Prosthecobacter debontii: one gene and its partner. The protein of the gene in region 1 binds, or shares a complex with, the protein of each later gene. Links are inferred from orthologs where the notes say so. Each region holds a gene or a part of one and is shown in the gene's direction. Other genes may lie near its edges. The genes, in order: prmC and prfA.

Region 1 (11,695 bases):
AAGGACAGCGATGGCGATGGCAAAGCCGATGTGAAAGAAGTGATCGCCACCGACTATGGCACCGCCGGAGGACAACCTGAGCACATGGCCAATACCCCGACCTGGGCCATGGATAACAGCATCTGGAGCGCTGGATACGCCACCCGCTTCCGCCTGCGCGGTGGAGTGTGGCTGAAGGACAGCGGCCTGGGTCGCGGTCAGTATGGCCTGTGCCAGGACGATCAAGGCCGTCTCTATTTCAACTACAACTCCGATCTCCTGCGCTGCGATCTGCTGCCGACGGAAGCCTTTGGCCGCAATCCCCTGCTGCGCAATGCCACCTCCATCAACTTCCAGGTGGCCAAGGATCAAACCGTCTGGCCAAGCCACCCAACCCCAGGCGTGAACCGTGGTTACGACCCCAAATCCCTGCGCGAAGACGGCACCCTGACCAAGGCCACCGCCACCTGCGGAGCGCTGATCTATCGCGGTGAAGCCTACCCCGCCAGCCACTACGGCAATGCCTTCATTCCCGAGCCATCCGCCAACATCGTGAAGCGCATGATCCTCACTGAGAAGGACGGCAGCCTGAGCGCTAAAAACGCCGTGGAAGGCACCGAATTCCTCACCTCCACCGATGAGCGTTTCCGCCCCGTGCAGGCGGTGAATGCCCCCGATGGCGTGGTTTACATCGTCGACATGTATCGCGGCATCATCCAGCACAGCAGCTTCCTCACCCACTACCTCATTGCAAACATTGAGGCTCGCAAGCTGGACCAGCCCTTTGATCAAGGCCGCATCTGGCGCATCGTGCCGGAGGGTAAAACCCTACCCGCAGGCACCAAGATCGCCACTGACACCGCCGGTCGCATCGCCCAGCTCAGCCACGCCAATGGCTGGGTGCGTGACACGGCCCAGCGCCTGCTTGTCGAGTCTAGTGATGCCAAAGCAGCCCCTGCCCTGGCTGAATTGGTGCAATCCACCGAGGCCAAGCCTCTGGCCCGCCTGCACGCTCTCTGGACGCTGGATGGCCTGGGCATGCTGACGCCGGATGTTCTCCGTGGCGCTCTGAAAGACAGCGATGTCTCCCTGAAAGCCGCGGCTGTGCGTCTGGCTGGCCGCGACCTCGCGCCCGAACTGCTGGCCATGACGGGTGAAAAAGCCGTGCTGGTGCAGGCCCAACTGGCCATCAAACTGACCTCCTTCAACCTCCCCGATGCCGATGCGGCGACAGCCAAACTTCTAGCGTTGGGCGGTGGCAAAAATGCGCTCGTGGCGGAAGGTGCCATGACCGGTCTGCGTGGCCGTGAAGCCGCCTTTGCTGGACTGCTGACCGCTGAAACCAATGCCGAAACCGAAGCCAACACCACCCCAGTCTTTGGCCTGCTGGGAAATCTCATCGCCTCCGCGAACAAGGCCCAACTCTTCGAAGAAGCCCTGGCCGTCGCCGCTGCCCAGCCCAAAGGCAGCAGTGTGCAGCGTAACTTCATCAAGGCCCTCTCCACCACCGGCAGCGGTAAGAACGCCGTCAAACCGAAGCTGCTCTGGCTGGACAAGGAACCTGAGTCCCTAGCCACGCTGAAAAAAGCTGCCACCAAGACCGGTATCACCAACATTGCCGCTATCGAATCCCGCCTCGCCTGGGTTGGTAAAAAAGGTGCCCCACCACCGCCGAAGATCGTCCCTCTGACAGAAGCTCAGCAGGCCCGGTTTGAGAAAGGCAAGATCATCTACGCCGGACTCTGCGCCGCCTGCCATCAGCCGCATGGTTTTGGCCTGGATGGTCTGGCTCCGCCGCTGGTGGATAGCGAGTGGGTGCTGGGCAAGCCGGATGTGCCCGCACGCATCGTCCTGCACGGCCTGGGAGGCCCGGTAAAAGTCTCTGGCCGCACCTGGAATCTCTCCATGCCACCGCTGCCGCACCTCACCGATGAAGACATCGCCAGCGTGCTCACCTACCTGCGCCGTGAATGGGAACACAACGCCTCCCCTGTAGAGCCGAAAACCATCACCGAACTGCGCGCCCAATACAAAGAAAAGGCTGGCATGTGGACCGCTGAAGAGCTGAATCCGCCGAAGAAGAAGTAAGTCTTTCCTTCGCCAGAACGACCTTTATCCCACGGGTCCCGGTTGCCGCCGGGACCCGTTTTTGTTGGGGGTCTCGGGAGGGAATTTCGGAGGGTGAAATCACACTCCCCCTCTCCCCAGCCCTTTCGCTGCGCGGGTTTCCCCCCACTTCGCGGGGCGAGGGAGGACGCCGTTAGGTCTTCAATGCAGCAGACCAATTGATTGTTCCCTCGCCCCTCTGGGGGCAGGGTTAGGGTGAGGAGGCCCTGAGGGTCTCATTTTACCCGTTAATTTTCACGCTCGCCTCAGCCCCTCATCCGAAGTTCCTCCAGCATCGGATTCCCCGAAAAACGCAGAAGGCTTTTGCATCGCCTATCCGCCTGCGGCATGAAGAGAGGCACTCCCTTCATGAAACCTCTCCTCGACACTCTCCGCGCTGGCACTGGCTACCTGGAGAAGCATGGCGTCGAGGAAGCCCGACTGAACATGGAGCACCTGCTCGCCCATGTGCTTGGGTGCCGTCGCCTGGACCTGTATCTGCGCTTTGGCGAGGCCCTGCATGAAACCGATCTGGAGAAACTGCGCGGCCTCACCAAACGCCGGGCGGAGGGGGAGCCGCTGCAGCACCTGCTCGGCACCGTGGATTTCCTCGGCCTGGAATTGGTCAGCGACCACCGCGCCCTCATCCCCCGGCCTGAGACGGAGTATCTCTGCGATTTGCTGATCAAACGCTATGGCAAGGCCCCACCTGCGCGGGTGCTGGACATGGCCACCGGGTCCGGCTGCATCGGCCTCAGCCTCGCCACCGCCTGGCCGGAGAGTCAAGTCGTCCTGGCGGACATCTCGGAGGAAGCCCTGGACCTCACCCGCTTGAATACCGAGCGTCTGGGCCTGACCCGCGTGCAGATCCTACGCAGCGATCTCTTCGAAAAAATCACCGGCAGCTTCGATCTCATCGTCACCAACCTGCCTTACATCCCGTGCGGAGAGATCCCCGCCCTCAGCCGTGAGGTGCAGCGCGACCCCATCCTGGCGCTGGATGGCGGACCGGATGGCCTGGACATCGTCCGGCGTTTTTTAACCGATGCGCCCGCCCATTTGCCCCCATCTGGTTGGGTAGCTTTGGAAGTGGGACATGATCAAGGCCACGCCACCGCTGAGCATGCTCAAAGCCTCGGTTTTCATCAGGCCGAAGTGCGTGCCGACTTGGCCGGAATCGAGCGTTTTGTCTTCGCCAAAAGGCCTTTGAGCGAATAGCCAAAATTTTTGTCAGAAAAGTGTAACCAGTATTTCTGGATGCGGTAATGCCATGTGTCTGCGGGGTCTGTCGCTCGGGACAAGCTTTCACGGTGCTTGTTCTGGCGACAGGTCTCGTGGGCGTCGCTTTTGAGAGAGGTCACGAAAAGAGGCTCATCTTAGCGCTTGCACCCACGCCACCGCGACGCACTTAGACGGGCAACATGGAAAAGCTCATCGTTCACGGCGGCGCACCGCTCAAAGGCCGGGTCAATATCAGCGGCAGCAAGAACTCCTCCCTGCCCATCCTCGCAGCCACGCTACTGACCAAAGACACCTGCACCATCCGTCGTGTGCCTGACCTGAGTGACACCAACTACATGGTCCGCATCCTGGGCGAGCTCGGAGCTGAGGTGGAGCGAGCCAGCGGCGTGGTGGTGGTGAAGGCGGAGAAGATCAAATCCGTGGCCCCCTATGACCTCGTGCGGAAGATGCGCGCCAGCATCTGCGTCCTCGGCCCTTTGACCGGTCGTTTGAAAAAATGCGTCGTCTCCCTGCCCGGGGGCTGCGTCATCGGTGATCGCCCCGTGGATCTGCACTTGAAGGGTCTGGAGGCCCTTGGAGCCCAGATCACCGTGGATGGAGGTGACATCACCGTGAACGCCAAAAAAGGCTTCAAAGGTGGCCCGATGAACCTCATGGGCAAACATGGCTCCACCGTGCTCGGCACGGATAACGTCATGATGGCCGCCACCCTGGCCAAAGGCACCACCATCATCGAAGGCGCCGCAGCGGAGCCCGAGGTGGAAGACCTGGCCAATTTCCTCATCAAGATGGGCGCCAAGATCGAAGGCGCAGGCACCAACCGCATCGTCATCGAAGGCGTGAAGGAATTGCACGGGGCCGAGCACACCGTCATCCCCGACCGTATCGAGGCCGGCACCTTCCTCTGCGCTGGAGCCATGATTGGCGAAGGCATCACGCTGAAGCGTGTCATGCCTGAGCACATGAAAGAGATCACAGGAGCTCTGAAAAAATGCGGTTTCCCCATCGAGATCGGCAAGGACAGCATCAGCATCGCGCCAAACCCCAAGGCCAAGGGGTTTGACCTCACCACGCTCTGCTACCCCGGTTTCCCCACCGACATGCAGGCCCAGTTCTGCGCGCTCGCCTGCGCCATTGATGACGTCAGCACCATCACCGAGACCATCTTCCCCCAGCGCTTCATGCACGTGGCTGAGATGAAGCGGATGGGAGCCAACATCGACCTCCAAGGTGCCACCGCCCGCATCCGTGGGGGTCACGCCATCAAAGGCGCCCCCGTCATGGCCAGTGACCTCCGCGCCTCCGCAGCACTCGTGTTGGCCGGTCTCATCGCCAGTGGCAAAACAGAGGTCAACCGCCTCTACCACATCGACCGCGGTTATGAGCACCTCGACGACAAGCTCGCCACCCTCGGAGCCCAGTTGGAGCGCGTGAAGGAATAACGTCCAAACCATTCGAGCCTAGAATATCTTTGGCTCGAATGGTTATGCACAGTCAGTTCTCTGAAATGCACCAAAGGCAGAACAAGGCGGCGTGACCAGACAGCCAGAACACGTCACTTCACTTTCGGGTTGACCTTCCAGATGCCGACGTTTTTAAACAAAGCGCTGTCACCACGTGCGACGACACCGATGCGGCCCTTGGGGGCCAGGAAACGTTCGTGCCGACCTTCGACGGTTTGTTGGCCATCCACAACGGCGCGGCAGTGGTCGCCAGAGACCTCGATAACGATGCTGTGCCATTGATCCGCAGCCAGCGGCTCTTTCAGGGAGGCGAGCACTTCACGGCGGGTGGTTTTAGAAATCCCGCTCATCTTGTGCAGCTCGATGGAGGTCGGGGTGACGATGATGCGGCCCTGGTGATTGTTGGGCTGGCCGTTGTCGCGGAAAACGAAGCCCACATGCGCGGCCGAGTTGATCTGAAACTCCCCCTTCATGACGAAATCTCCCTGCTCGGAGACATACTCACACACGGCTTCATGGCCATTCGGCCGCTTTTCTGAGGGAGCTTCCTCAGTGGCGCGCACCGCACCCTCAGCAATCTCCCACTTGCCGATGCCAGCCTGCCACTTCGTTTGGCCCTTGGCCAGGGAGGCCGGGTCATTGAAGGGCTGCCAAGTCACCAGCTCCCCCACGGTCACGGTGGTGGTGACGGGTGCGGTGGCTTCCTCCGCCATGAGGGGAAGGGTCAAACCAACGGTGGCGAAACTGAGAACAAAGGCGCGGCGAAGCATGGGGGTCGAAGGTGGAGACAGTCGTGGGTGGGATGAAAAAAACGGCTGGCAGATGGATCATCTGCCAGCCGCATGAGTGTTAACGTGAAGAATGGGTAAAACGATCAATCTTCTCCGCTGGCGGCGAGCTGGGCGATGACGCTCAGGTCCTCCAGGGTGGTGGTGTCACCTTTGATCACTTCACCGGCGGCGATCTGTTTCAGCAGGCGACGCATGATCTTGCCGGAACGGGTTTTCGGCAGGGCGGCGGCGAAGCGGCCTTCATCTGGCGTGGCCACAGGGCCGATGACCTTGCGCACGTGTTTTTTCAGTTCATCCGCCAGTTCGCGACCGGTGGCGACCCCTTCCTTCACGGTGACAAAGCAGACCACGCCCTGACCTTTCATCTCATCGGGGCGCCCCACCACCGCAGCCTCAGCCACAGCAGGGTGAGAGACGAGGGCGCTCTCCACCTCGGCAGTGCCCAGGCGGTGACCAGCCACGTTGAGCACGTCGTCGATACGGCCGATGATCCAGATGTAGCCATCCTTGTCCTTACGGGCTCCGTCACCAGCGAAATACCAGCCGTCAAATTCACTCCAGTAGGTTTCCTGGTAGCGCTTCTTATCTCCCCAAATGCCACGCAGCATGGAAGGCCACGGCTTGCGGATGACCAGCTTGCCCTGTTCGTCCTTACCCACTTCCTTGCCGAGGTCGTCCACGATGGCCACATCCACGCCGAAGAAGGGCAGGGTCGCGGTGCCGGGCTTGGTCGGAGTGGCCCCAGGGATCGGGGTGATCATGTGACCGCCGGTTTCTGTCTGCCACCAGGTATCCACGATGGGGCACTTACCACCACCTACCTGAGTGTGATACCACATCCAGGCTTCGGGGTTGATCGGTTCACCCACGGTGCCGAGCAGGCGCAGGCTGCTGAGGTCATGCTTCTTCAGCCACTCATCACCCCATTTCATGAAGGCGCGGATGGCGGTCGGTGCAGTGTAAAAGACGGAGACGGCGTATTCCTCGATGATACGCCAGAAGCGGTCATTCTCCGGCCAGTTCGGCGCCCCTTCATACATGAGGGAGGTGGCGCCCAGAGCCAGCGGGCCATAGACGAGGTAGCTGTGGCCGGTGACCCAGCCGACATCCGCCGTGCACCAATAGACATCGTCAGCCCGCAGGTCGAAGACGTATTTACAGGTCATCTGCGCGTGCAGCAGGTAGCCTGCTGTGCTGTGCAGGATGCCCTTGGGCTTACCGGTGCTGCCACTGGTGTAGAGGATGAACAGAGGCGACTCAGAATCCATGGAGGCCGCAGGGCAGTGGGCATCCACATACTCCAGCTCACGGTGCCACCACACATCGCGACCTTCCTCGATATGCACGTCCTGACCGGTGCGGCGGAAGACGATCACGGTTTCCACTGCAGTTTCTCCGCTCTTCAGCGCATCATCCACATTCTTTTTCAGAGGCACCACCGCCCCGCGGCGGTAGCCACCATCCGAGGTGATGATGATCTTAGCCCCGCAGTCCAGCACGCGGTCCTTGATGCTGTCTGCGCTGAAGCCGCCGAAGACGACGCTGTGCACCGCGCCGATGCGGGTGCAGGCCAGCATGGCGATGGCAGCCTCAGGGATCATCGGCAGGTAGATCATCACGCGATCACCTTTTTTGACCTTGTTGCGCTTCAGCACATTGGCGAAGCGGCAGACTTCACGGTGAAGCTGCTGATAGGTCAGCACACGCTTCTCACCGGGTTCGCCTTCCCAGATCAGGGCGGCCTTCGTTTTGTTAGGCCCGCTCAGGTGGCGGTCCAGGCAGTTTTCACTGACGTTCAGCTTGCCACCCAGGAACCACTTGGCATTCGGGCACTTCCATTCCATCACCTTGGTGAAGGGCTTTTGCCAAGTCAGTTCCTTCGCTTCGCGGCCAAAGAACTTATCCGGCTGCTTGATGGATTCCTCATACATCCGGCGATACTCCGCCATGCTGCCGATACGGGCCTTTTTGGAAAATTCTGCGCTCGGCTTGAAGACGCGGTTTTCAGTCAAGATCGCCTTGCTTTGAGGGGCAGACTTCTTAGCAGCTTTCTTGGGGGCAGGTTTGGCGGCTTTCTTCTTGCTCATGGGTGGGTTTAAAAAACGAGGACGGATTTAACGCAGGAAAATCCAGGCTACATGCAGCAATCGTGCGCTGGCAATGCTGGAGTGCGATAATTCTCCATGTTTCTGAGCCGGAAACCCTGTAATGATGAGGCTTCTTTGACCTAAGCTTTAGGAAAACGTGGCTAATCGCCATCTCGATCTGCAGAGCCAGGCCTCACAAGGGACTCTTGCGGATTTCAAAACCGAGTCTAACCTGCCGCCCCCTTTTTCCGGGGACATCCGAAAATCCAACCATCCCTTAGATCACCCTAGCCATGAGCAACCTCAAACACGTCGCGGTCGTCGGCGCCACCGGAGCGGTGGGAGTGGAAATGCTTCGCTGCCTGGAGCAGCGGAATTTCCCCGTCGGCCAGCTCACCCTTCTCGCCAGTGCCCGCAGTGCTGGAAAGAAGATGAAATTCAAAGGTGAGGACGTGACCATTAAGGAACTCACTCCAGACAGCTTTGCCGGGGTGGACATCGCGCTGTTCAGTGCCGGTGGAGGCATCTCACGCGACTTCGCGCCCCATGCGGTGAAGGCTGGGGCTGTGGTGGTGGATAACTCCTCCTTTTTCCGCCAGGACCCGACGGTGCCGCTCGTGGTGCCAGAGATCAATGCCGCTGACGTGAAGAACCATCAGGGTATCATCGCCAATCCGAACTGCACCACCGCCATCTCCCTCATGGCGTTGTATCCGCTGCATCAGGCCTTTGGTGTGAAGCGCATCTTTGCCTCCAGCTATCAGGCCGTGTCCGGCACTGGAGCGCAGGCCATCGAAGAACTGGCGAAGCAATCCCGCGAATGGGCCGCTGAAAACCGCGCCTGGGATGCTGCCAAGCTGTCCTCCAAGCCGCACGTCTATCCTCACCAGATCGCCTTCAACGCCATCCCGCACGTGGATTCCTTCCTCGACACGGGTTACACGAAGGAAGAGATGAAGATGGAAAACGAAGGTCGGAAGATCATGCATCATCCGGACTTCCGCGCCTCCGTCACCTGCGTGCGCATCCCTGTCTTCCGCAGCCACAGCATCTCCATCAGCGCCGAGTTTGAAAAGCCTGTCGATCTGGCGAAAGCCCGCGAGGTACTGGCTCAGGCTCCAGGCCTGGACGTGCTGGATGATCCGGCGAACAAAGTGTATCCCCTGGCTCTGGACATCGCCGGTCGTGACAACTGCGCCGTCGGTCGTCTGCGCATCGACTGCGCTCTGGACAACGGCCTCAGCTTCTGGGTGGTGGGTGATCAGCTCCTGAAGGGAGCGGCTCTCAATGCCGTGCAGATCGCCGAGTGCTTGGTGTAATCAGCTTCAAGTCATCAACTGAACGAGCGCGCAAGATGAGAGTCTTGCGCGCTTTTTTGTTCCCCTCAATCGCCTTACAATTGAGCTTCCGATCGAATCGTAACCTAGCGACTTCCTAAACCGCGAAGTACCTGAAGCGTGAAAGCAGCTTTGTTAAGAGTATAGAAATGGATCCCGGCGACATTATGATCGAGAAGATCGGTACATTGCATCACTGCATGATGAATCCCCACCTGCTGAAAGCAGTCCGTATCGTCTCCCGCACGCTGAAAAGCCCGTAATAGCTTAGCTGGATAACGTGAACCTGCCGCGAGCTCGGCCATCCGCGACAAACTGTTTTTTTGAGTAAGGGGCAGGATACCCGCAAGAATCGGAATTCGTATGTCAGCCAACTCACAACGTGCGCGAAAATCGTGAAAATCATGATTATCAAAGAAGACCTGCGTGCACATCCAGTCCGCGCCGACATCCACCTTGGCTTTCAGGTAGTCCATTTCCAACATTCTGTTAGGCGTCGCAGGATGACCTTCTGGAAAACAAGCCACGCCGATCCCAAATCCTCGCGGGTCAGGATGCAAGCCCCGGTCATTAAAACGGCGGATGAAGCGAACAAGATCCGCCGCTGTCTGGAAGTCGCCACTCTGTGTCACCTGCGGAGATGGATCGCCGCGCAGGGCCAGCAGATTGCTGACACCCGCTGCGGCATAGGTTTCTAAGATCCCCATCATCTCCGCCTCCGTGTGCCCCACGGCCGTGAGATGAGGGATAGGATCGAAGACATCCGATTGGCCCAGTTCCTTCACCCAACTCTGGGTCCGATCACGCGTGCTGCCCCCCGCTCCATACGTCACGCTGACGAAGTCAGGACGCCAAGGAGCGAGCTGAAGCAACGAGTCCTGTAGATCCTTCACCGCCTCGGACGATCGAGGCGGGAAGAACTCAAAGGACAACGTCGGACGTCGAGCACGGGCAAAGATGTCTCGAATATGCATGATGGATCAGGCGCTGATAGGTTGGGCCACACGTAGCTGACGAGCGGCCTGGACCATGTGAATCAGAGAAGATTTCACTTCCTCCCAACCTCGCGTTTTCAGCCCACAGTCAGGATTCACCCAGAGCTGGGAACGAGGGATCACAGATTCAGCTTTGCGCATCAGCCTCACCATTTCCTCAACGGATGGCACCCGTGGCGAGTGGATGTCATACACGCCGGGTCCGATTTCATTGGGATACTTGAAGCCCACAAAGGCTTCAAGGAGTTCCATGTTCGAACGCGATGTTTCGATGGTGATCACATCGGCATCCATGGCGGCAATGGCTTCGATGATGTCATTGAACTCTGAATAACACATGTGGGTATGAATCTGGGTCTCATCCCGCACACCACTGGCGCAGAGGCGGAAAGACTCGACGGCCCAATCCAGGTAGGCGGACCAATCCCGCTGTCTTAAAGGCAGTCCTTCACGGATGGCAGGCTCATCCACCTGGATCGCGGCGATGCCTGCGGTTTCTAGATCCAGCACTTCGTCTCGAATGGCCAAAGCGATTTGGCGAGTCGTTTCAGACCGCGGCTGATCGTCACGCACAAAGCTCCACTGCAAGATGGTGACAGGGCCAGTGAGCATCCCCTTCATGGGCCGCTTCGTTAATGATTGCGCATACTGTGACCAGCGAACGGTCATGGCAGCAGGTCGGCTGACGTCCCCGTAAATGATGGGGGGCTTCACATACCGTGAGCCATAGCTCTGCACCCACCCTTTTTGAGTGAAGACAAAGCCTTCTAACTGCTCGCCGAAGTATTCCACCATATCATTCCGCTCAAACTCTCCGTGCACGGGCATATCCATGCCAATCTCATCCTGAAAGGCCACACAGTGCTGGATCTCCTGCTGAAGGTAAACTTCATAGGCTTCAGTGCTGATCTCACCCTTTTTCCACTTGGCACGCATGGAGCGCACCTCCGCGGTTTGTGGAAAGGAGCCGATGGTCGTCGTCGGGAACTCTGGCAGCTTGAGTTTCGCCTGCTGAAGCTCACGCCTCTGAGCAAAGGAAGACTGACGCTGGGAGTCTTCCGGTTGCACTGCAGCCACACGATCCTTCACCTGTGGCTTGTGAATGCGCGTGCTTTTTCGTCGGGACAGGATGGCACGCTGGTTGTCTTGCAGCACCAGAGGAGGCGTCGTGCCCCGCAGCAGCCCGCTCAGAGCGACGACTTCCTCTAACTTTTGGTCGGCAAAGGCCATCCAGCTTTTCAGTTCAGCATCCAGCTTGGGCTCCAGCGCAAGAGAAATGGGGGCATGCTGGAGCGAGCAGGAAGGCGCCACCCAGAGACGCGCCGCCCCCAGTTTCGCCTGAGCCTTTTGCAGAAGCGTCAGCGAAGCCGAGAAGTCGTTCTTCCAAATGTTCCGCCCATCCACGACGCCTAACGACAAGGTCTTATGAGCCGGAAAGCGCGCCAGAGTTTCGTCCAAGTCTGCTTCCCCTCTCACGACATCCAAATGCAGAGCTTGAACGGGTAAAGCCAAGAATAAGGAGAGGTTTTCTTGTAAAGCACCGAAGTAGCTCGTCACCAGAATGTTCAGCCCCGGGGCCGATTGCGATAAACGCTGCCATGCCGTGAGCAGCGCATCACGCTGAACGGGACTCAGATCCAGACTAAAAATCGGTTCATCGATCTGAACCCACTCCACCCCAAGAGCCGCCAGCCG
Region 2 (11,886 bases), on another replicon or contig:
CACGCCATCCATTTCGTTAGGCAGCAGCAGGCCGTGCCAGTGCGTGGAGGTCTCCTCATCCTTGAGCTGATTGTGCACACGGATGCGGGCGAAGTCTCCCTCATGGAAGCGCAGGGTGGGGCCGGGGATGCCGCCATTGATGGTGAGACCGCGCACGGGTTTACCCGCGGGGCTCACGGTCTGGGCGGCAATGTAGAGATCGTATTCGACCAGGGGGCCGGTGGGGGTGCGCGCGGCTTTGAGCTTGCAGTCATCGCAAGCCAGCGCCGCTACGGGCAGCCATAGGGCTGAGAGAAGGAGGTGTTTCATGAAAAGAGTCGGAGTCAGGTGAGGGAGGTGAAGGGCCATCCGGCGAGCGAAGGGCCAGGAAAGCCAACCGAGGCATGGACATGCCGTCGGCGGTGGTGTCACAGCGCCGGGCCTAGACCTGGACGTGCAGGTGCATGCGGAAACCGGCGGGACCCGTAGGCACAATGCGGCTGTGCCAGACGCAGACTCAGGTCAGAAAAGAGCAGAACAAAACCGGCAGGCGAACGTGCGACTGCGGTAAAACCGACACCTCGGTCCAGCTAGGCTGAGCCTGAGAGGAGCTGGGAATAACAGGAAGTGCGAAATCCAGGGCCAAGGCCACCCACTGGGGCAGCGGCACTAGGTCACGCCCGCTCACTGGGGGCGTCTGCGCAGGGGTAGGTGTGGGCGTCTCCGTGGAGGAGTCCACACAGCCACAGTCATCCAGGGCGGCCTTCTGGATCCAGGCGCAGCAGCTCATGGGACACTCTTCCTGCACAGGCGCAGCCAGCAGGGTGACAGGCAGGGCCTGCACCAGCAGTGCGGTGATGAGGAGGATGGCACGGAAGAGTGGCATGAGGATGCAGGCGGAACTGTCCTACTTTACGGACAGACTTCCAAAAGGTTACGTTCATTTTTTCACCGGGACTCAAAAATCGCCATCCAGAGCCAGTCGATGCCAAGAAAAACGGGAACTCTGGACGGCCCCGGAGTTCCCGTTGAGAAAGTCAGAGAGAACACGCTCTCTCGACCCATCATTGGCCCTTGTGCACGTTATGGCAGGCCTTGCAGTTACCGGCTTCCTGGAGGGTCTTGTTAGCTCCGGGCTTACCCTCCACCACGCCCTGGGCCGCGGCGATCAGGGTCTCGGTCTTTTCCTTCCAACTTGCGGCGTCACCTTCGGGGGGAGTCTCCGAGGGGAGCGTCTTGAAGTATTCCAGCAGTTTCTTGGCATCATCTGGCGTGCCTTTACCGGTGGCCACTTTGGAGTGCAGGCTGTTGTTGCCCTTCATGGCTTCTTTCATGACGACTTCAATCTGGTCGGCCTGTGCGGTGGTGAGACCAGCGAAGGCGGCGAGAGCGAGGAGGATGAGGGTGGTTTTCATCGTTGTCGGGTGGTGTTTTGGATGCGGTTTTTCAGTGCCAAGAACAATCGGCGCGCGGTTTTTCTCAAAGATGGACGGAATTGTCACCCTCAGATTCAATTTCAGATCATTTTTTACCGATCCAAGCGCTCAACTCACTTGGCCCGCTAGGCCTGCGATTTTGTTTCAGCAAAAAAGTCCTTCCGCACACAAAAAAAGGATGGGGTGCCGTTAAGCCCATGGAAACCGAACCCACCGTCTGCATGCACACCGCTGCCCAAGCCTGGAAATACTGCTTCGACCAAGTGGCGCCGAAGCTGTTGCTCTACGCCATCCAGCTCTGCCCGAGCCGGGCGGATGCGGAAGATGTGGTGCAAATGGCCTTCGTCCGCTGGTGGCGCCGGTTTCCTGAGGGGAATCCAGAGCACATCCCGCTGCTGTATGCGGCGGTGCGCACGATCGCCCTCGACCAACGCCGCAGTGACACCCGCCGTGCCCGCCGGGAGGCCGCCTCGGAGGTGTCTCTGCCCATGGGGGATGCGCCTGTTTTCGATCCCCCACCGGAGCAGCGGGAGACGGCCCAGATCGTCCAGGAAGCGCTGAAGACGCTGCCGGAAGATCAGCGGGAGGTCGTGACGCTGAAGCTCTGGGGCGGCCTCACCTTTGCCGAGATCGCCACCACCCTGGATGAGTCCATCAACACCGTCTCCGGCCGCTACCGTTACGCCCTCCAGACCTTGCAGAAACGGCTGGCCCCGCGCCGGGAGGAACTGGTGCTGGAGCCTGCCCCGCCCGCAGTGACGAATGTTTTCCCCTTTTCAAAACCTCAGGAGGCCCTGTCATGAACGAACACGAAATCGAATCCCTGCTCGCGGGTTTGACTCCACGCGCGCCCTCCGCCGCCTTGGTGCGGCAGGTGGAGCATGAACTGGAGCTGGATCGTCAATGGCTGCACGAAGACACCACCCGCCGCTCCGTCCGCTGGCAGATGCCAATGCTGTGGGCCGGTCTGGGTGCCAGCGCCGCCGCTGTGGTCATGAGCATCTGGGCCCCAGGCCTAACCGAAAGTCCGTCCACACGCAACACCACCCTAGCGGCCACACAGACACCTGCGACCGCCGTTTCCGCCCCACCCACCGTGATGCCCGTGGCCACGATCCGTGAGGTGGTGGGCGCTCAAAATGAGGGCATCCACTACAACGCCACCTCTCGCCTGCCGGAGCAGCACCTGCGCCTCATGTCCGTGGAGCGCCACGCCTGGATCGATCCCCGCGACGGGGCCCAGATCACGCTGGAGCGCCCGCGTGAGGACAGTGTCGTGCTGCCGGTATCCTTCCAGTAAAGGCCGACTCAAAAGCGACCGCAAGAAACGCTCAAAGCCGACATCGAAACGAGGAACGGGGCGCTCACCGCAGCCTCCAGCCTCCCTGCACCCGCAACCCCAAAACTTCCCCCCACCTTAACCCAACTGACGACCATGAAACCGATCTATGCCCTGACTGCGATGGCGGGCCTGCTGGCGCTGATGAACAGCCCGCTGACCGCCCAAGATAATAAAATCCCGCTGGAACCCAGCGCTGAAAACGCCCCCAAAGCCGCCGATGCGCTGCCACCACCCAGCGAGGAGAAAAAACCTGAAAAGACGGAGCGAACGCCGAGATCCGGCCCCAGCCGCACCACGCGAGGCCCCCGCGAGGATGAGGTCATGACCCCCTTCATCGGCGTGCTGACCAGCCCAGTGCCGCGGGAACTGCGTGCGCACTTTAACCTTCCAGAGGGCTTTGGCCTACTGGTCCAGGAAGTCATGCACGATACCCCTGCCAAGACCGCCGGTATCAAGGCTGACGATGTGCTGCTGCGCTTTGAAGATCAAAAGCTCGTCAATATGGAGCAGCTCCAGACACTGGTGCGCAGCAAGAAGAAGGGCGACGTGGTGCCCTTCACCCTCATCTCTGGCGGTAAAGAAAGCCAGGTCAGCGTCACCATCGACGAACGCTTGATCCCCAGCCGACCTGAAGAAGGCCGCCGGGGCGATGACCTCCCCCGCCTCGGATTCTTCGGAGATCGGGATGGCTTCGATATGAAAGAGATGCGCGAGGCCATGGAGCGCTACCAGAACCACATGCGGGAGTATCAGGAGCGCCTGCGGGACTGGAATCGCAATGGCCACCCGGGTGATCAGCCCCCTTCCCCGCCCACCTGGAGCGGCCCCAGCCGCCGAGGGGAGCCCCGGGACCGTGATCAGGACCGTGAACGCGGGGGTGATGAACGCAGCCGCAACGAGGCACGTGGTCGGGACGGCGACCGCCCCCGTGATAGCGGTGAGGCCAAGCGTGACGCCAGCCCCGGCCCGCGCGGTGAGGGTGAGCGCCACATGGAGCACCGGGAGCGCCGGGAAGCCACGAACGTGACCCGCAGTGATGACTCCGGCATCTACAGCCTGCGCCGTGAGGGGGACCGCACCGTCTTCACCGCCAAACCTAAAGACGGTGAGGAAAAGAGTTGGAACCTGAACAATGAGGAGGAACGCCGCGCCATCCCCGACGCCATGAAGGAAAAGCTCCGCCAGCTCGAAGAGATCCGCGGTGAAGACTTCCGTCGCTAAAGCTGGGGAAACCAAGCCTACCCCAAAGACAAGCCTTCTCATCGACCCAACCCTCATCCGCCACGCTCACCTCGAGCGTGGCGTTTTTGTTTTGTCGGTAGTAAAGCTATTCATCCCGCAGAGACAACCCTCCTTCCCCCTGCTCTTCTCCGCCTCTCTCCACGGCAGTAAAACCGCTTCTCGTCATCCTTGAAGCACAGATTTGTGGGAATTCTGCACAAGACAGTTTGCTCCAAGGAGTTCTTTGATGCGTAACTCTCACACCTGCCGCATTGCTCATCTCGCCACCCTATGGAAGAAACCTGCCACAATCACCCCGCTTTTCGTCTACCGGATACCATGCCGGTGATGGTGCTGGGGGATTGCTATCTGTTTCCCGGTTGCCTACTGCCACTGTTCATTTTTGAGGAACGCTACCGCCTCATGCTCGCCCATGCGCTGCGCACAGACCGTATGTTTTGCATCGGCACGCCGGAGCGCAGCACGGATAGCCGTGGAGAGCTGATTACCGTCAGCACCGCCGGGCTCATCCGCGCCTGCAAGAAACAGGAGGACGGCACCTCTCATGTCATGCTCCAGGGTATGCGCCGCATCCAGTTCACCGGCTGGCAGCAGGAGAAACCGTTCCGCCTAGCCGAGATCGAGCCCCTACCCACCGTCATCGAGACCGAGCCGGACTATGTGAACGATCTGAAACAGCGCTCTCTGGACCTCTTGCCCGATGCCGCCCACTGTGCCGGTGAGGCCATGAAGAACCTGCGTGCCGCCCTGATCAAGATCGAGTGCCCCGAGCTGGTCTGTGACATCCTTTCCTACCACTTCGTGCGTCGCCCTGCCGCCCAGCGCAGCCTGCTGGTAGAGACCGTTCTGGAGCGCCGCTATGACATCCTCCTTACCGAGCTGGAGCGTCTCCAGTCCGGGGAGTGTGGGTAGGCGGGACCTTGGTCGGTGTCTTGAGTTCGGAGCCCCGGCTTCAGCCCGACTCTTGGGGCCTCGAAGCTCTCCTCATTCCGCCTCAAGACAGGGCTCGACTCGGAGAGCGGCTCGCTCGCCCGCCTCGCGACCCTAAAAAACCCGGTTGACCCTCTGCGAGGCTGTGGCAAACTCTTAGCCCCCACGCTCCGGCGAAAGCGATCCCTGTCCCTCGTCGGTTCCACGTGGTTCATTAACCCATCCCCATGAAAGAACAAGGTCACCCAACGGTTTTCGAAACCACCATCACTTGCACCTGCGGTGCAACGTATCCTACCATCTCCACTGTGCAGAACCTGAAAATCGGTATCTGCGCCGGTTGCCACCCTTACTTCACCGGTGAGCAGCGCTTCGTGGATACCGCCGGTCGTGTGGACAAGTTCGCCCAACGCTACGGCATGGCCCGCACTCGCCGCGCGGCTCCGAAGCTCAGCGACGTCTCCGCATAGCCCTCACAGCTTCCTTTTTCCGAAAACGGTGTCTGAGCCCGCACGCTCAGCACCGTTTTTTGTTGGCCGGCTCGCCTCCGGCCATTCTCAGGCGGAAGCCAAGCTGCATGGTGCCGACATCGGGTTTGCCCGATTCTGAGGCAGGCGTGGATTTCTCCCACGCTCCCCATCACCTCCCGTGCAGGTGCTTCCATCGCTCTCGCCTCAAAGGCCGCTTTTTTCTTTTTCCTGCCCCCGCTTCAGCTCATGGATTACGCTCCCATCATCGCCACCAAACGCGCTCGCTTTCAGCTCCTGGAGGATCTGATGGGCCAGCCCGGCTTCTTTGACGATGCTAAAAAGTCCGGTGAACTGACTCGGGAACATCGCCTGCTGGGGAACCTACTGGCGAGCTGGGACGAGTATCAAAAACAACTCACCGAGCTGACGGAGAGCCAGGACATGGTGAAGTCTGGCGATGAAGAGCTGGCTGCCATGGCCGAGGCCGAGATCCCAGTTCTGCAAAAACGCATCGAGGAGCTGGAGCAGCAGGTGCAGTTCTCCATCCTACCGCCCGACCCCCTGGAAGGCCGTGATGCCCTGGTGGAAGTCCGCGCCGGCACCGGCGGGGATGAGGCCTCCCTCTTCGCCGCCGACCTCGTGCGCATGTATAGCCGCTTTGCCGAAGCTCGTGGCTGGAAGGTGGAGACGCTGGAGTCCAGCCCTTCCGACGTGGGCGGGTTTAAGGAAATCGTCATGAAAATCGCCGGGGAGGATGTCTTCCGCGTGCTGAAGTATGAGAGCGGCGTTCACCGTGTGCAGCGTGTGCCGGCTACCGAGGCCCAGGGCCGCATCCACACCTCCGCTGCCACCGTGGCCGTGCTGCCCGAGGCTGAGGAGGTGGACTTTGAACTGAAAGCCGATGAGGTCCGCATCGAGGTCTGCCGCTCCTCCGGCGCAGGCGGCCAGGGCGTGAACACCACCGACTCCGCCGTGCAGGTGCTGCACATCCCCACCGGCACCATCGTGCGCTGTCAGGATGGCCGCAGCCAAATCAAGAATAAAGAAAAAGCCCTCACCATCCTGCGCTCCCGCCTGCTGGAGAGAAAGCAGCAGGAAGAAGCGGCCAAATACTCCGCGCACCGCCGCAGCCTCATCGGCAGCGGTGGCCGTGAGGAGAAGATCCGCACCTACAACTACCCGCAGAACCGTGTCACCGATCACCGCATCGAGATGACGGTGTATAACCTGGACATGTTCATGGAAGGCCGCGTGGATCAGATCCTCGATGCCCTCCTGGCCTCCGACCTCCAAGAGCGTCTGGCCGAGGCTGGGCTGAGGTAAGTCACCGAGATCGGGTCGAGAGCCTGAGAGTTTTCGCCTGTGCTTGGAGCGCCGATGGTTTCTTTGACGGATTCTCGGCCCCACATTGAGGGGGCTTGTGAGATTTTTAGACTACCGCGGACGCCTCGTGACATCACCGTCACCACAAAGTTCTTCACAAAAAACAAAGGAATGTGAATAAATGGCTTGTTCGCTGCTGGTGTATCTGTCACCCTCACGATAAGCCCGTGATTCAAACTCTAAAATCACACTGTGGACTTGCAATTCTGGCATCCCATTTGCGCCAGAAAAAAACGCTCTCCCCCCAAAGGAAAGTCCACGCCTTAACCCTAACCCAACCCACATGGACCGCGACGACCATCCCGCCAATGTAGCCCCAACCTTCATTGAAACCCTTGATCTTGGCTCCAGTCATAGTCAGCACGTCCACCGATCTCCCAGTTTAAAAAGGCGAAAGTCTGCCTCAAGCCATCGCCACTCCCGCACCCCTGTCGGAACCAAGACTTTCATCCTTGATACCAACGTCCTTCTCCACGACCCAGCCAGCATTCACAAATTTGCCGAGCACTCCGTCTGCATCCCCGTGGATGTGCTGAGTGAGCTGGACCGCTTTAAAAACGAGATGACGGAGCGCGGTGCCAATGCCCGTGAAGTGCATCGTGCACTGATGAAAACCTTCGCGGCACCGGATGCCTCCGTGACCGATGGTGTAAAGACCCCCGGCGGCGGTAACCTCCGTGTGGTGATCTATGATCCGGAAACGGCCAAACAGATCGCCAGCGTCAAAGAGTTTGAGCGCATCTTTCCGAACATCGACAAGGTGGATCATCGCATCCTGGCCTGTGCACTCTGGCTGCGGGAGCAGATCAGCCCGCCAGTCATCCTGGTGAGCAAGGACCTCAACATGCAGCTCAAGGCCCGCGCTGTGGGCATCGAGTGCGAAGATTACCTGCATGATAAAGTGGAGCCTCGTGAGGTCTCCAACTTCGAGATCACTCGTGTGGATGTCAGCTCGCATGAGCTACAGCGCTTTGCCAGCAGTGGTAAGCTCACCCTCTCCGCCGCCCGCATTGGGGATCTCGTGGTGAATGACTACGTCCTGCTCACGGCAGGCGAGAAATCCTCCATGCCCGCCCGCATGAATGCTCAGGGTGAACTGGTGCGCCTGCTCCACACCCCGGAGTCCATCAAGGTGGGTCAGGGCCGCAGCGTGAAGCCCATGAACCTGGGCCAGGCTTGCTTGTTGGATGCTTTGTTAGACCCCGAGATCAGCCTCGTCACCTGCTACGGTCAGGCCGGCACGGGTAAGACTCTGCTCGCGGTCGCCGCTGGGCTTTCCCAGGTCTTTGGCCGCACCTACAACGGCCTCACCGTCAGCCGCCCCATCGTCGCCATGGGTCAGACCGTCGGCTTCCTACCCGGCTCGCTCCAGGAGAAAATGCGCCCCTGGCTGCAGCCTGTGTATGACGCTCTGGATTTGTTGATGCGCCCCGTGGATAACCAGCAGGGACCGCAGCGGAAGAAGAACCGCTTCTTGCCGGAAAAACCACCGGCCCAGACGGAAGCTACCGCCCCGTATGATCCGCTGATCCAGCAGGGCGTGATCGAGATCGAGGCCCTGTGCTACATCCGTGGCCGCAGCATCCCCGACCGCTTCTTCATCCTGGATGAAGCCCAGCAGCTCACCCCGCTGGAGGCCAAGACCGTGGTCACCCGCATGTCCCGTGGTTCGAAACTGGTGCTCGTCGGTGATCCCGCCCAGATTGATAATCCGTATGTGGACAGCCGCTCCAACGGCCTCGTTTACACCCGCCAGCGTATGCGCGGTCAGCCTTTCGCCGCCCACGTCCCTCTAGCCAAAGGTGAGCGTAGCCCGCTGGCTGAAGCTGGCGCAAGGCTGCTGTAAAACGGAGACGTCTATGACAGTCCCTGCGCCCCCCTTACCCGGGTGAGGTCGCAGGGACTTTTCTTTGTTGAGAGGTTTTCAGCCCCCAAGTATCCTATAAGCTCAGGGTTAACCTCGTCCCGAGCGCTTTCTAAAAAAATAGGTGAAACTGTCGGATAGGCTCCGCGTTTAATGGCGCAGATGGGTCTGTGGCTTTCCACCCCCTTCGCCAAATCAAACCGAACCAACGACAATTATCATGAAAGCGATCGCTACGATCCTATCCGTGCTGGCCCTCACCAGCCTTACCGTCACCGCTGCTGAAGAAGGTGCCAAGAAGAAGCCTAAGATGGACCCAGAAAAGGCTTTCGCCAAACTGGACGCCAACAGCGACGGCTCCGTCTCCAAAGAAGAATTCATGGCCTCCCCACAGGCCAAGAAAGACGCTGAAAAGGCTGAGAAAGCCTTTGGCGGTAAGGACAAGGACAAAGACGGCAAGCTGAGCAAAGAAGAATTCACTGCCGCTCCCAAGAAAAAGAAGAAGGCTGAATAATCCTTTTTGAAAGTGGCGCCCCAACCCGTCGCTTTCAGTCTCTGAGCCGCATCCTCCAACCAGGGTGCGGCTTTTTTTGTGGCGTTGCGCAGACCGAGCAACTGGAGCGCGAGTATGTCGGAGACTACTCGCCTAACTTTCCCAGGACATCGGAGTCCAATCCATCATCCCTTCTACTCGATACCGCAGTGGCCTTGGCCTCCGATGCACTCACCGCATCGACTAGTGGCGAGTAGCGTTCGCTTCGCTCAGCATACTCGCGCTCCGGTTGCTCGGCTTGCAAGATCGTTCGACAGGGACTGATGATCCACGAAATAGGAGCCTCCCTTTGTCGCAAACCACCCTTTTGAAAGCCGAGACTGATCTGGAACGAATTACTGGGCTTGATTGGATGGTCCTCCTCCCATCTGTTCCGCCCCATTCATCCTCATGCGTTTGCCTCTGCTTGCTCTTGTATCTCTCGCCGGCTCTGCCTTCGCGGCTGTGGATTACAGTCAGGAGATCAAGCCGCTGCTGCAGGTCCACTGCGTGAAGTGCCACGGAGCCACCACGCAAAAGGCCAAACTGCGCCTGGATACCGCTGCGGCAGCGATGCAAGGTGGTGGCCGTGGAGCCGCCATCCAGCCGGGTCAGGCCGAGGCCAGCCTGCTGCTACAGGTGGTGCAGGGCACGCACGCGGAAGTGCCGCAGATGCCGTATAAACGTGGGCCACTGGACTCCGCCCAGGTCACCCTGATCCAGCGCTGGATCGCAGAAGGTGCACACGCTCCTGCCGATGAGCAACCCAGCGATGACCGCCACTGGGCCTACATCGCTCCCGAGCGACCTACGATGCCAACCGTGAAAAGCGGTGCCACGCATCCCATTGACCGATTCATTGAAGATCGGCTCCAGCGTGAAGGCCTGGCTCTCTCCTCCCCAGCTGCACCCGAGACCCAACTGCGCCGTCTGTTCCTGGATCTCACCGGCTTGCCGCCCACGGTGGAGGACGTGCAAGCGTTTAGCCAAGGGGCAAAAACCGAGACATCCTACCAGGCCACCGTGGACAAACTCCTCGACAGCCCGCATTACGGCGAGCGCTGGGGCCGCTGGTGGCTGGACCAAGCTCGCTATGCGGATAGCAATGGCTACAGCATTGACGCGCCGCGCAGCATCTGGCCGTATCGAGATTGGGTGGTGCAGACACTGAATGCCGACATGCCGTTTGATCAATTCAGCATCGAGCAGCTCGCCGGCGATCTCCTACCTAAGCCGACCCAGAGCCAGCTCATCGCCACTGGTTTTCATCGCAACACCCAGATCAATCAAGAAGGCGGCATTGATAAAGAGCAGTTCCGCATCGAGTCCATCTTTGACCGTGTGGCCACCACCGGCACCGTCTGGCTCGGCCTCACTATCGGCTGTGCGCAGTGTCACGATCACAAATTCGATGCCATCAGCCATGAGGAATACTACCAGTTCTATGCCTTCCTGAACAACCAGGACGAACCGACACTCTCCGTTCCGGACCCGAATCTGGATAAAGCCGCCCTGGATACCGAACAAAAAGCGCTTCAAAACAAAATCACCGCCTATCTCAAGGCTCACGAAGCCGACGCCATTGCTTGGGAAAAGGAACTCTCTGCCGAAGCCAAGGCACAACTGCCAAAAGATCGCCGAGCGGCTCTCAAGAAACCGCGTGAACAACGCAGCGCCACTCAGCAACGCCTGCTCTACGCCAGCGGTCCGGGCGCTGCTGACCAGACCTTCCGCTCCTACAATGAGCGCTACATGGAAATCACCGCACTCCTAACCAAAGGCGTGACCACCATGGTGATGAAGGAACTACCCGAACCACGCAAGACCACGCTCTACATCAAGGGTGACTTCACCCGGCCCGGTGCCGAGATGAATCCAGCCGTCCCCGCTGTGCTGCATGATCTCGATCTCAAACCCACCAGTGCTCAACCCAATCGACTGGATCTGGCTCGCTGGTTGGTGCGGCGTGACAATCCCCTCACCGCGCGTGTGATCGTCAATCGTGTGTGGCAGCAATATTTCGGACGCGGTTTGGTGGAGACCGAAAACGACTTTGGCACCATGGGCAGCCTGCCTTCGCATCCTGAGCTGCTGGACTGGCTGGCGGTCGAGCTCATGGAGCATGGCTGGAGCCTCAAATACCTGCATCACCTCATCGTCACCAGCCGGACCTATCGCCAAAACTCCAGCTTCACCGCCCAGTCCGCAGGCGCTACCATCGATCCGAATAACCTTCTGCTCTGGCGGCAGAATCGCTTGCGCCTGGATGCCGAGATCGTCCGCGATGTCTGCCTCACCGCCAGCGGTTTGCTCAATGCGAAGCTGGGCGGTGCCCCCGTCTATCCACCCATCCCTGATGGCGTGCTCAGCCTCGGGCAGGTGAAGCGCACCTGGCCGCTCAGCAAGGGAGCCGACCGCTATCGGCGTGGGCTTTACACCTTCGTCTTCCGCGCCACCCCGCCCCCTGGCTTGAGTGTCTTCGATGCGCCCGATGGCTTCAGCACCTGCACCCGCCGCCTGCGCAGCAATACGCCACTGCAGGCGCTGACGCTGTTGAATGATCAGGCTTTTGTCGAGTTTGCCCAAGCTCTGGAAAAGATCGTGCAACGCGATGGCTTCGATGTCGCCTTCCAGCGCTGCACCGCACGCCAGCCCACCAACGAAGAGAAAGCCGTGCTGGCCCGCCTGAAGCCCGATGAACTCGCCCG

The links.
Region 2: the proteins of prmC (region 1) and prfA are in contact, whole or in part, in a crystal structure (PDB 2B3T), measured with the Escherichia coli proteins. The link is inferred for Prosthecobacter debontii from one-to-one orthologs.

Annotation. Positions count from the first base shown.
Region 1 is NZ_FUYE01000001.1:368,530-380,224, reverse strand. What follows is about bases 1,579-4,378. They hold prmC (peptide chain release factor N(5)-glutamine methyltransferase), read left to right. Parts: upstream 1,579-2,454; coding sequence 2,455-3,303; downstream 3,304-4,378. Other genes in these bases: murA (UDP-N-acetylglucosamine 1-carboxyvinyltransferase), read left to right, coding at 3,507-4,378. Outside these bases: more of murA, read left to right, coding at 4,379-4,769; B5D61_RS01575 (3-keto-alpha-glucoside-1,2-lyase-like domain-containing protein), read right to left, coding at 4,883-5,560; acs (acetate--CoA ligase), read right to left, coding at 5,665-7,668; B5D61_RS01565 (aspartate-semialdehyde dehydrogenase), read left to right, coding at 7,962-8,987; metF (methylenetetrahydrofolate reductase [NAD(P)H]), read right to left, coding at 9,092-9,979; metE (5-methyltetrahydropteroyltriglutamate--homocysteine S-methyltransferase), read right to left, coding at 9,986-11,695. UniProt on the Escherichia coli protein: Methylates the class 1 translation termination release factors RF1/PrfA and RF2/PrfB on the glutamine residue of the universally conserved GGQ motif, i.e. on 'Gln-235' in RF1 and on 'Gln-252' in RF2.
Region 2 is NZ_FUYE01000009.1:136,339-148,224, reverse strand. Bases 4,693-7,683 are described here. They hold prfA (peptide chain release factor 1), read left to right. Parts: upstream 4,693-5,645; coding sequence 5,646-6,722; downstream 6,723-7,683. Other genes in these bases: B5D61_RS14685 (PhoH family protein), read left to right, coding at 7,066-7,683; rpmE (50S ribosomal protein L31), read left to right, coding at 5,157-5,399; B5D61_RS14700 (LON peptidase substrate-binding domain-containing protein), read left to right, coding at 4,693-4,911. In the rest of the region: B5D61_RS14730 (multicopper oxidase domain-containing protein), read right to left, coding at 1-309; B5D61_RS14725 (hypothetical protein), read right to left, coding at 497-865; B5D61_RS14720 (hypothetical protein), read right to left, coding at 1,044-1,394; B5D61_RS14715 (RNA polymerase sigma factor), read left to right, coding at 1,613-2,218; B5D61_RS14710 (hypothetical protein), read left to right, coding at 2,215-2,715; B5D61_RS14705 (S1C family serine protease), read left to right, coding at 2,851-3,978; more of B5D61_RS14700, read left to right, coding at 4,270-4,692; more of B5D61_RS14685, read left to right, coding at 7,684-8,628; B5D61_RS14680 (EF-hand domain-containing protein), read left to right, coding at 8,867-9,160; B5D61_RS14670 (PSD1 and planctomycete cytochrome C domain-containing protein), read left to right, coding at 9,590-11,886. UniProt on the Escherichia coli protein: Peptide chain release factor 1 directs the termination of translation in response to the peptide chain termination codons UAG and UAA.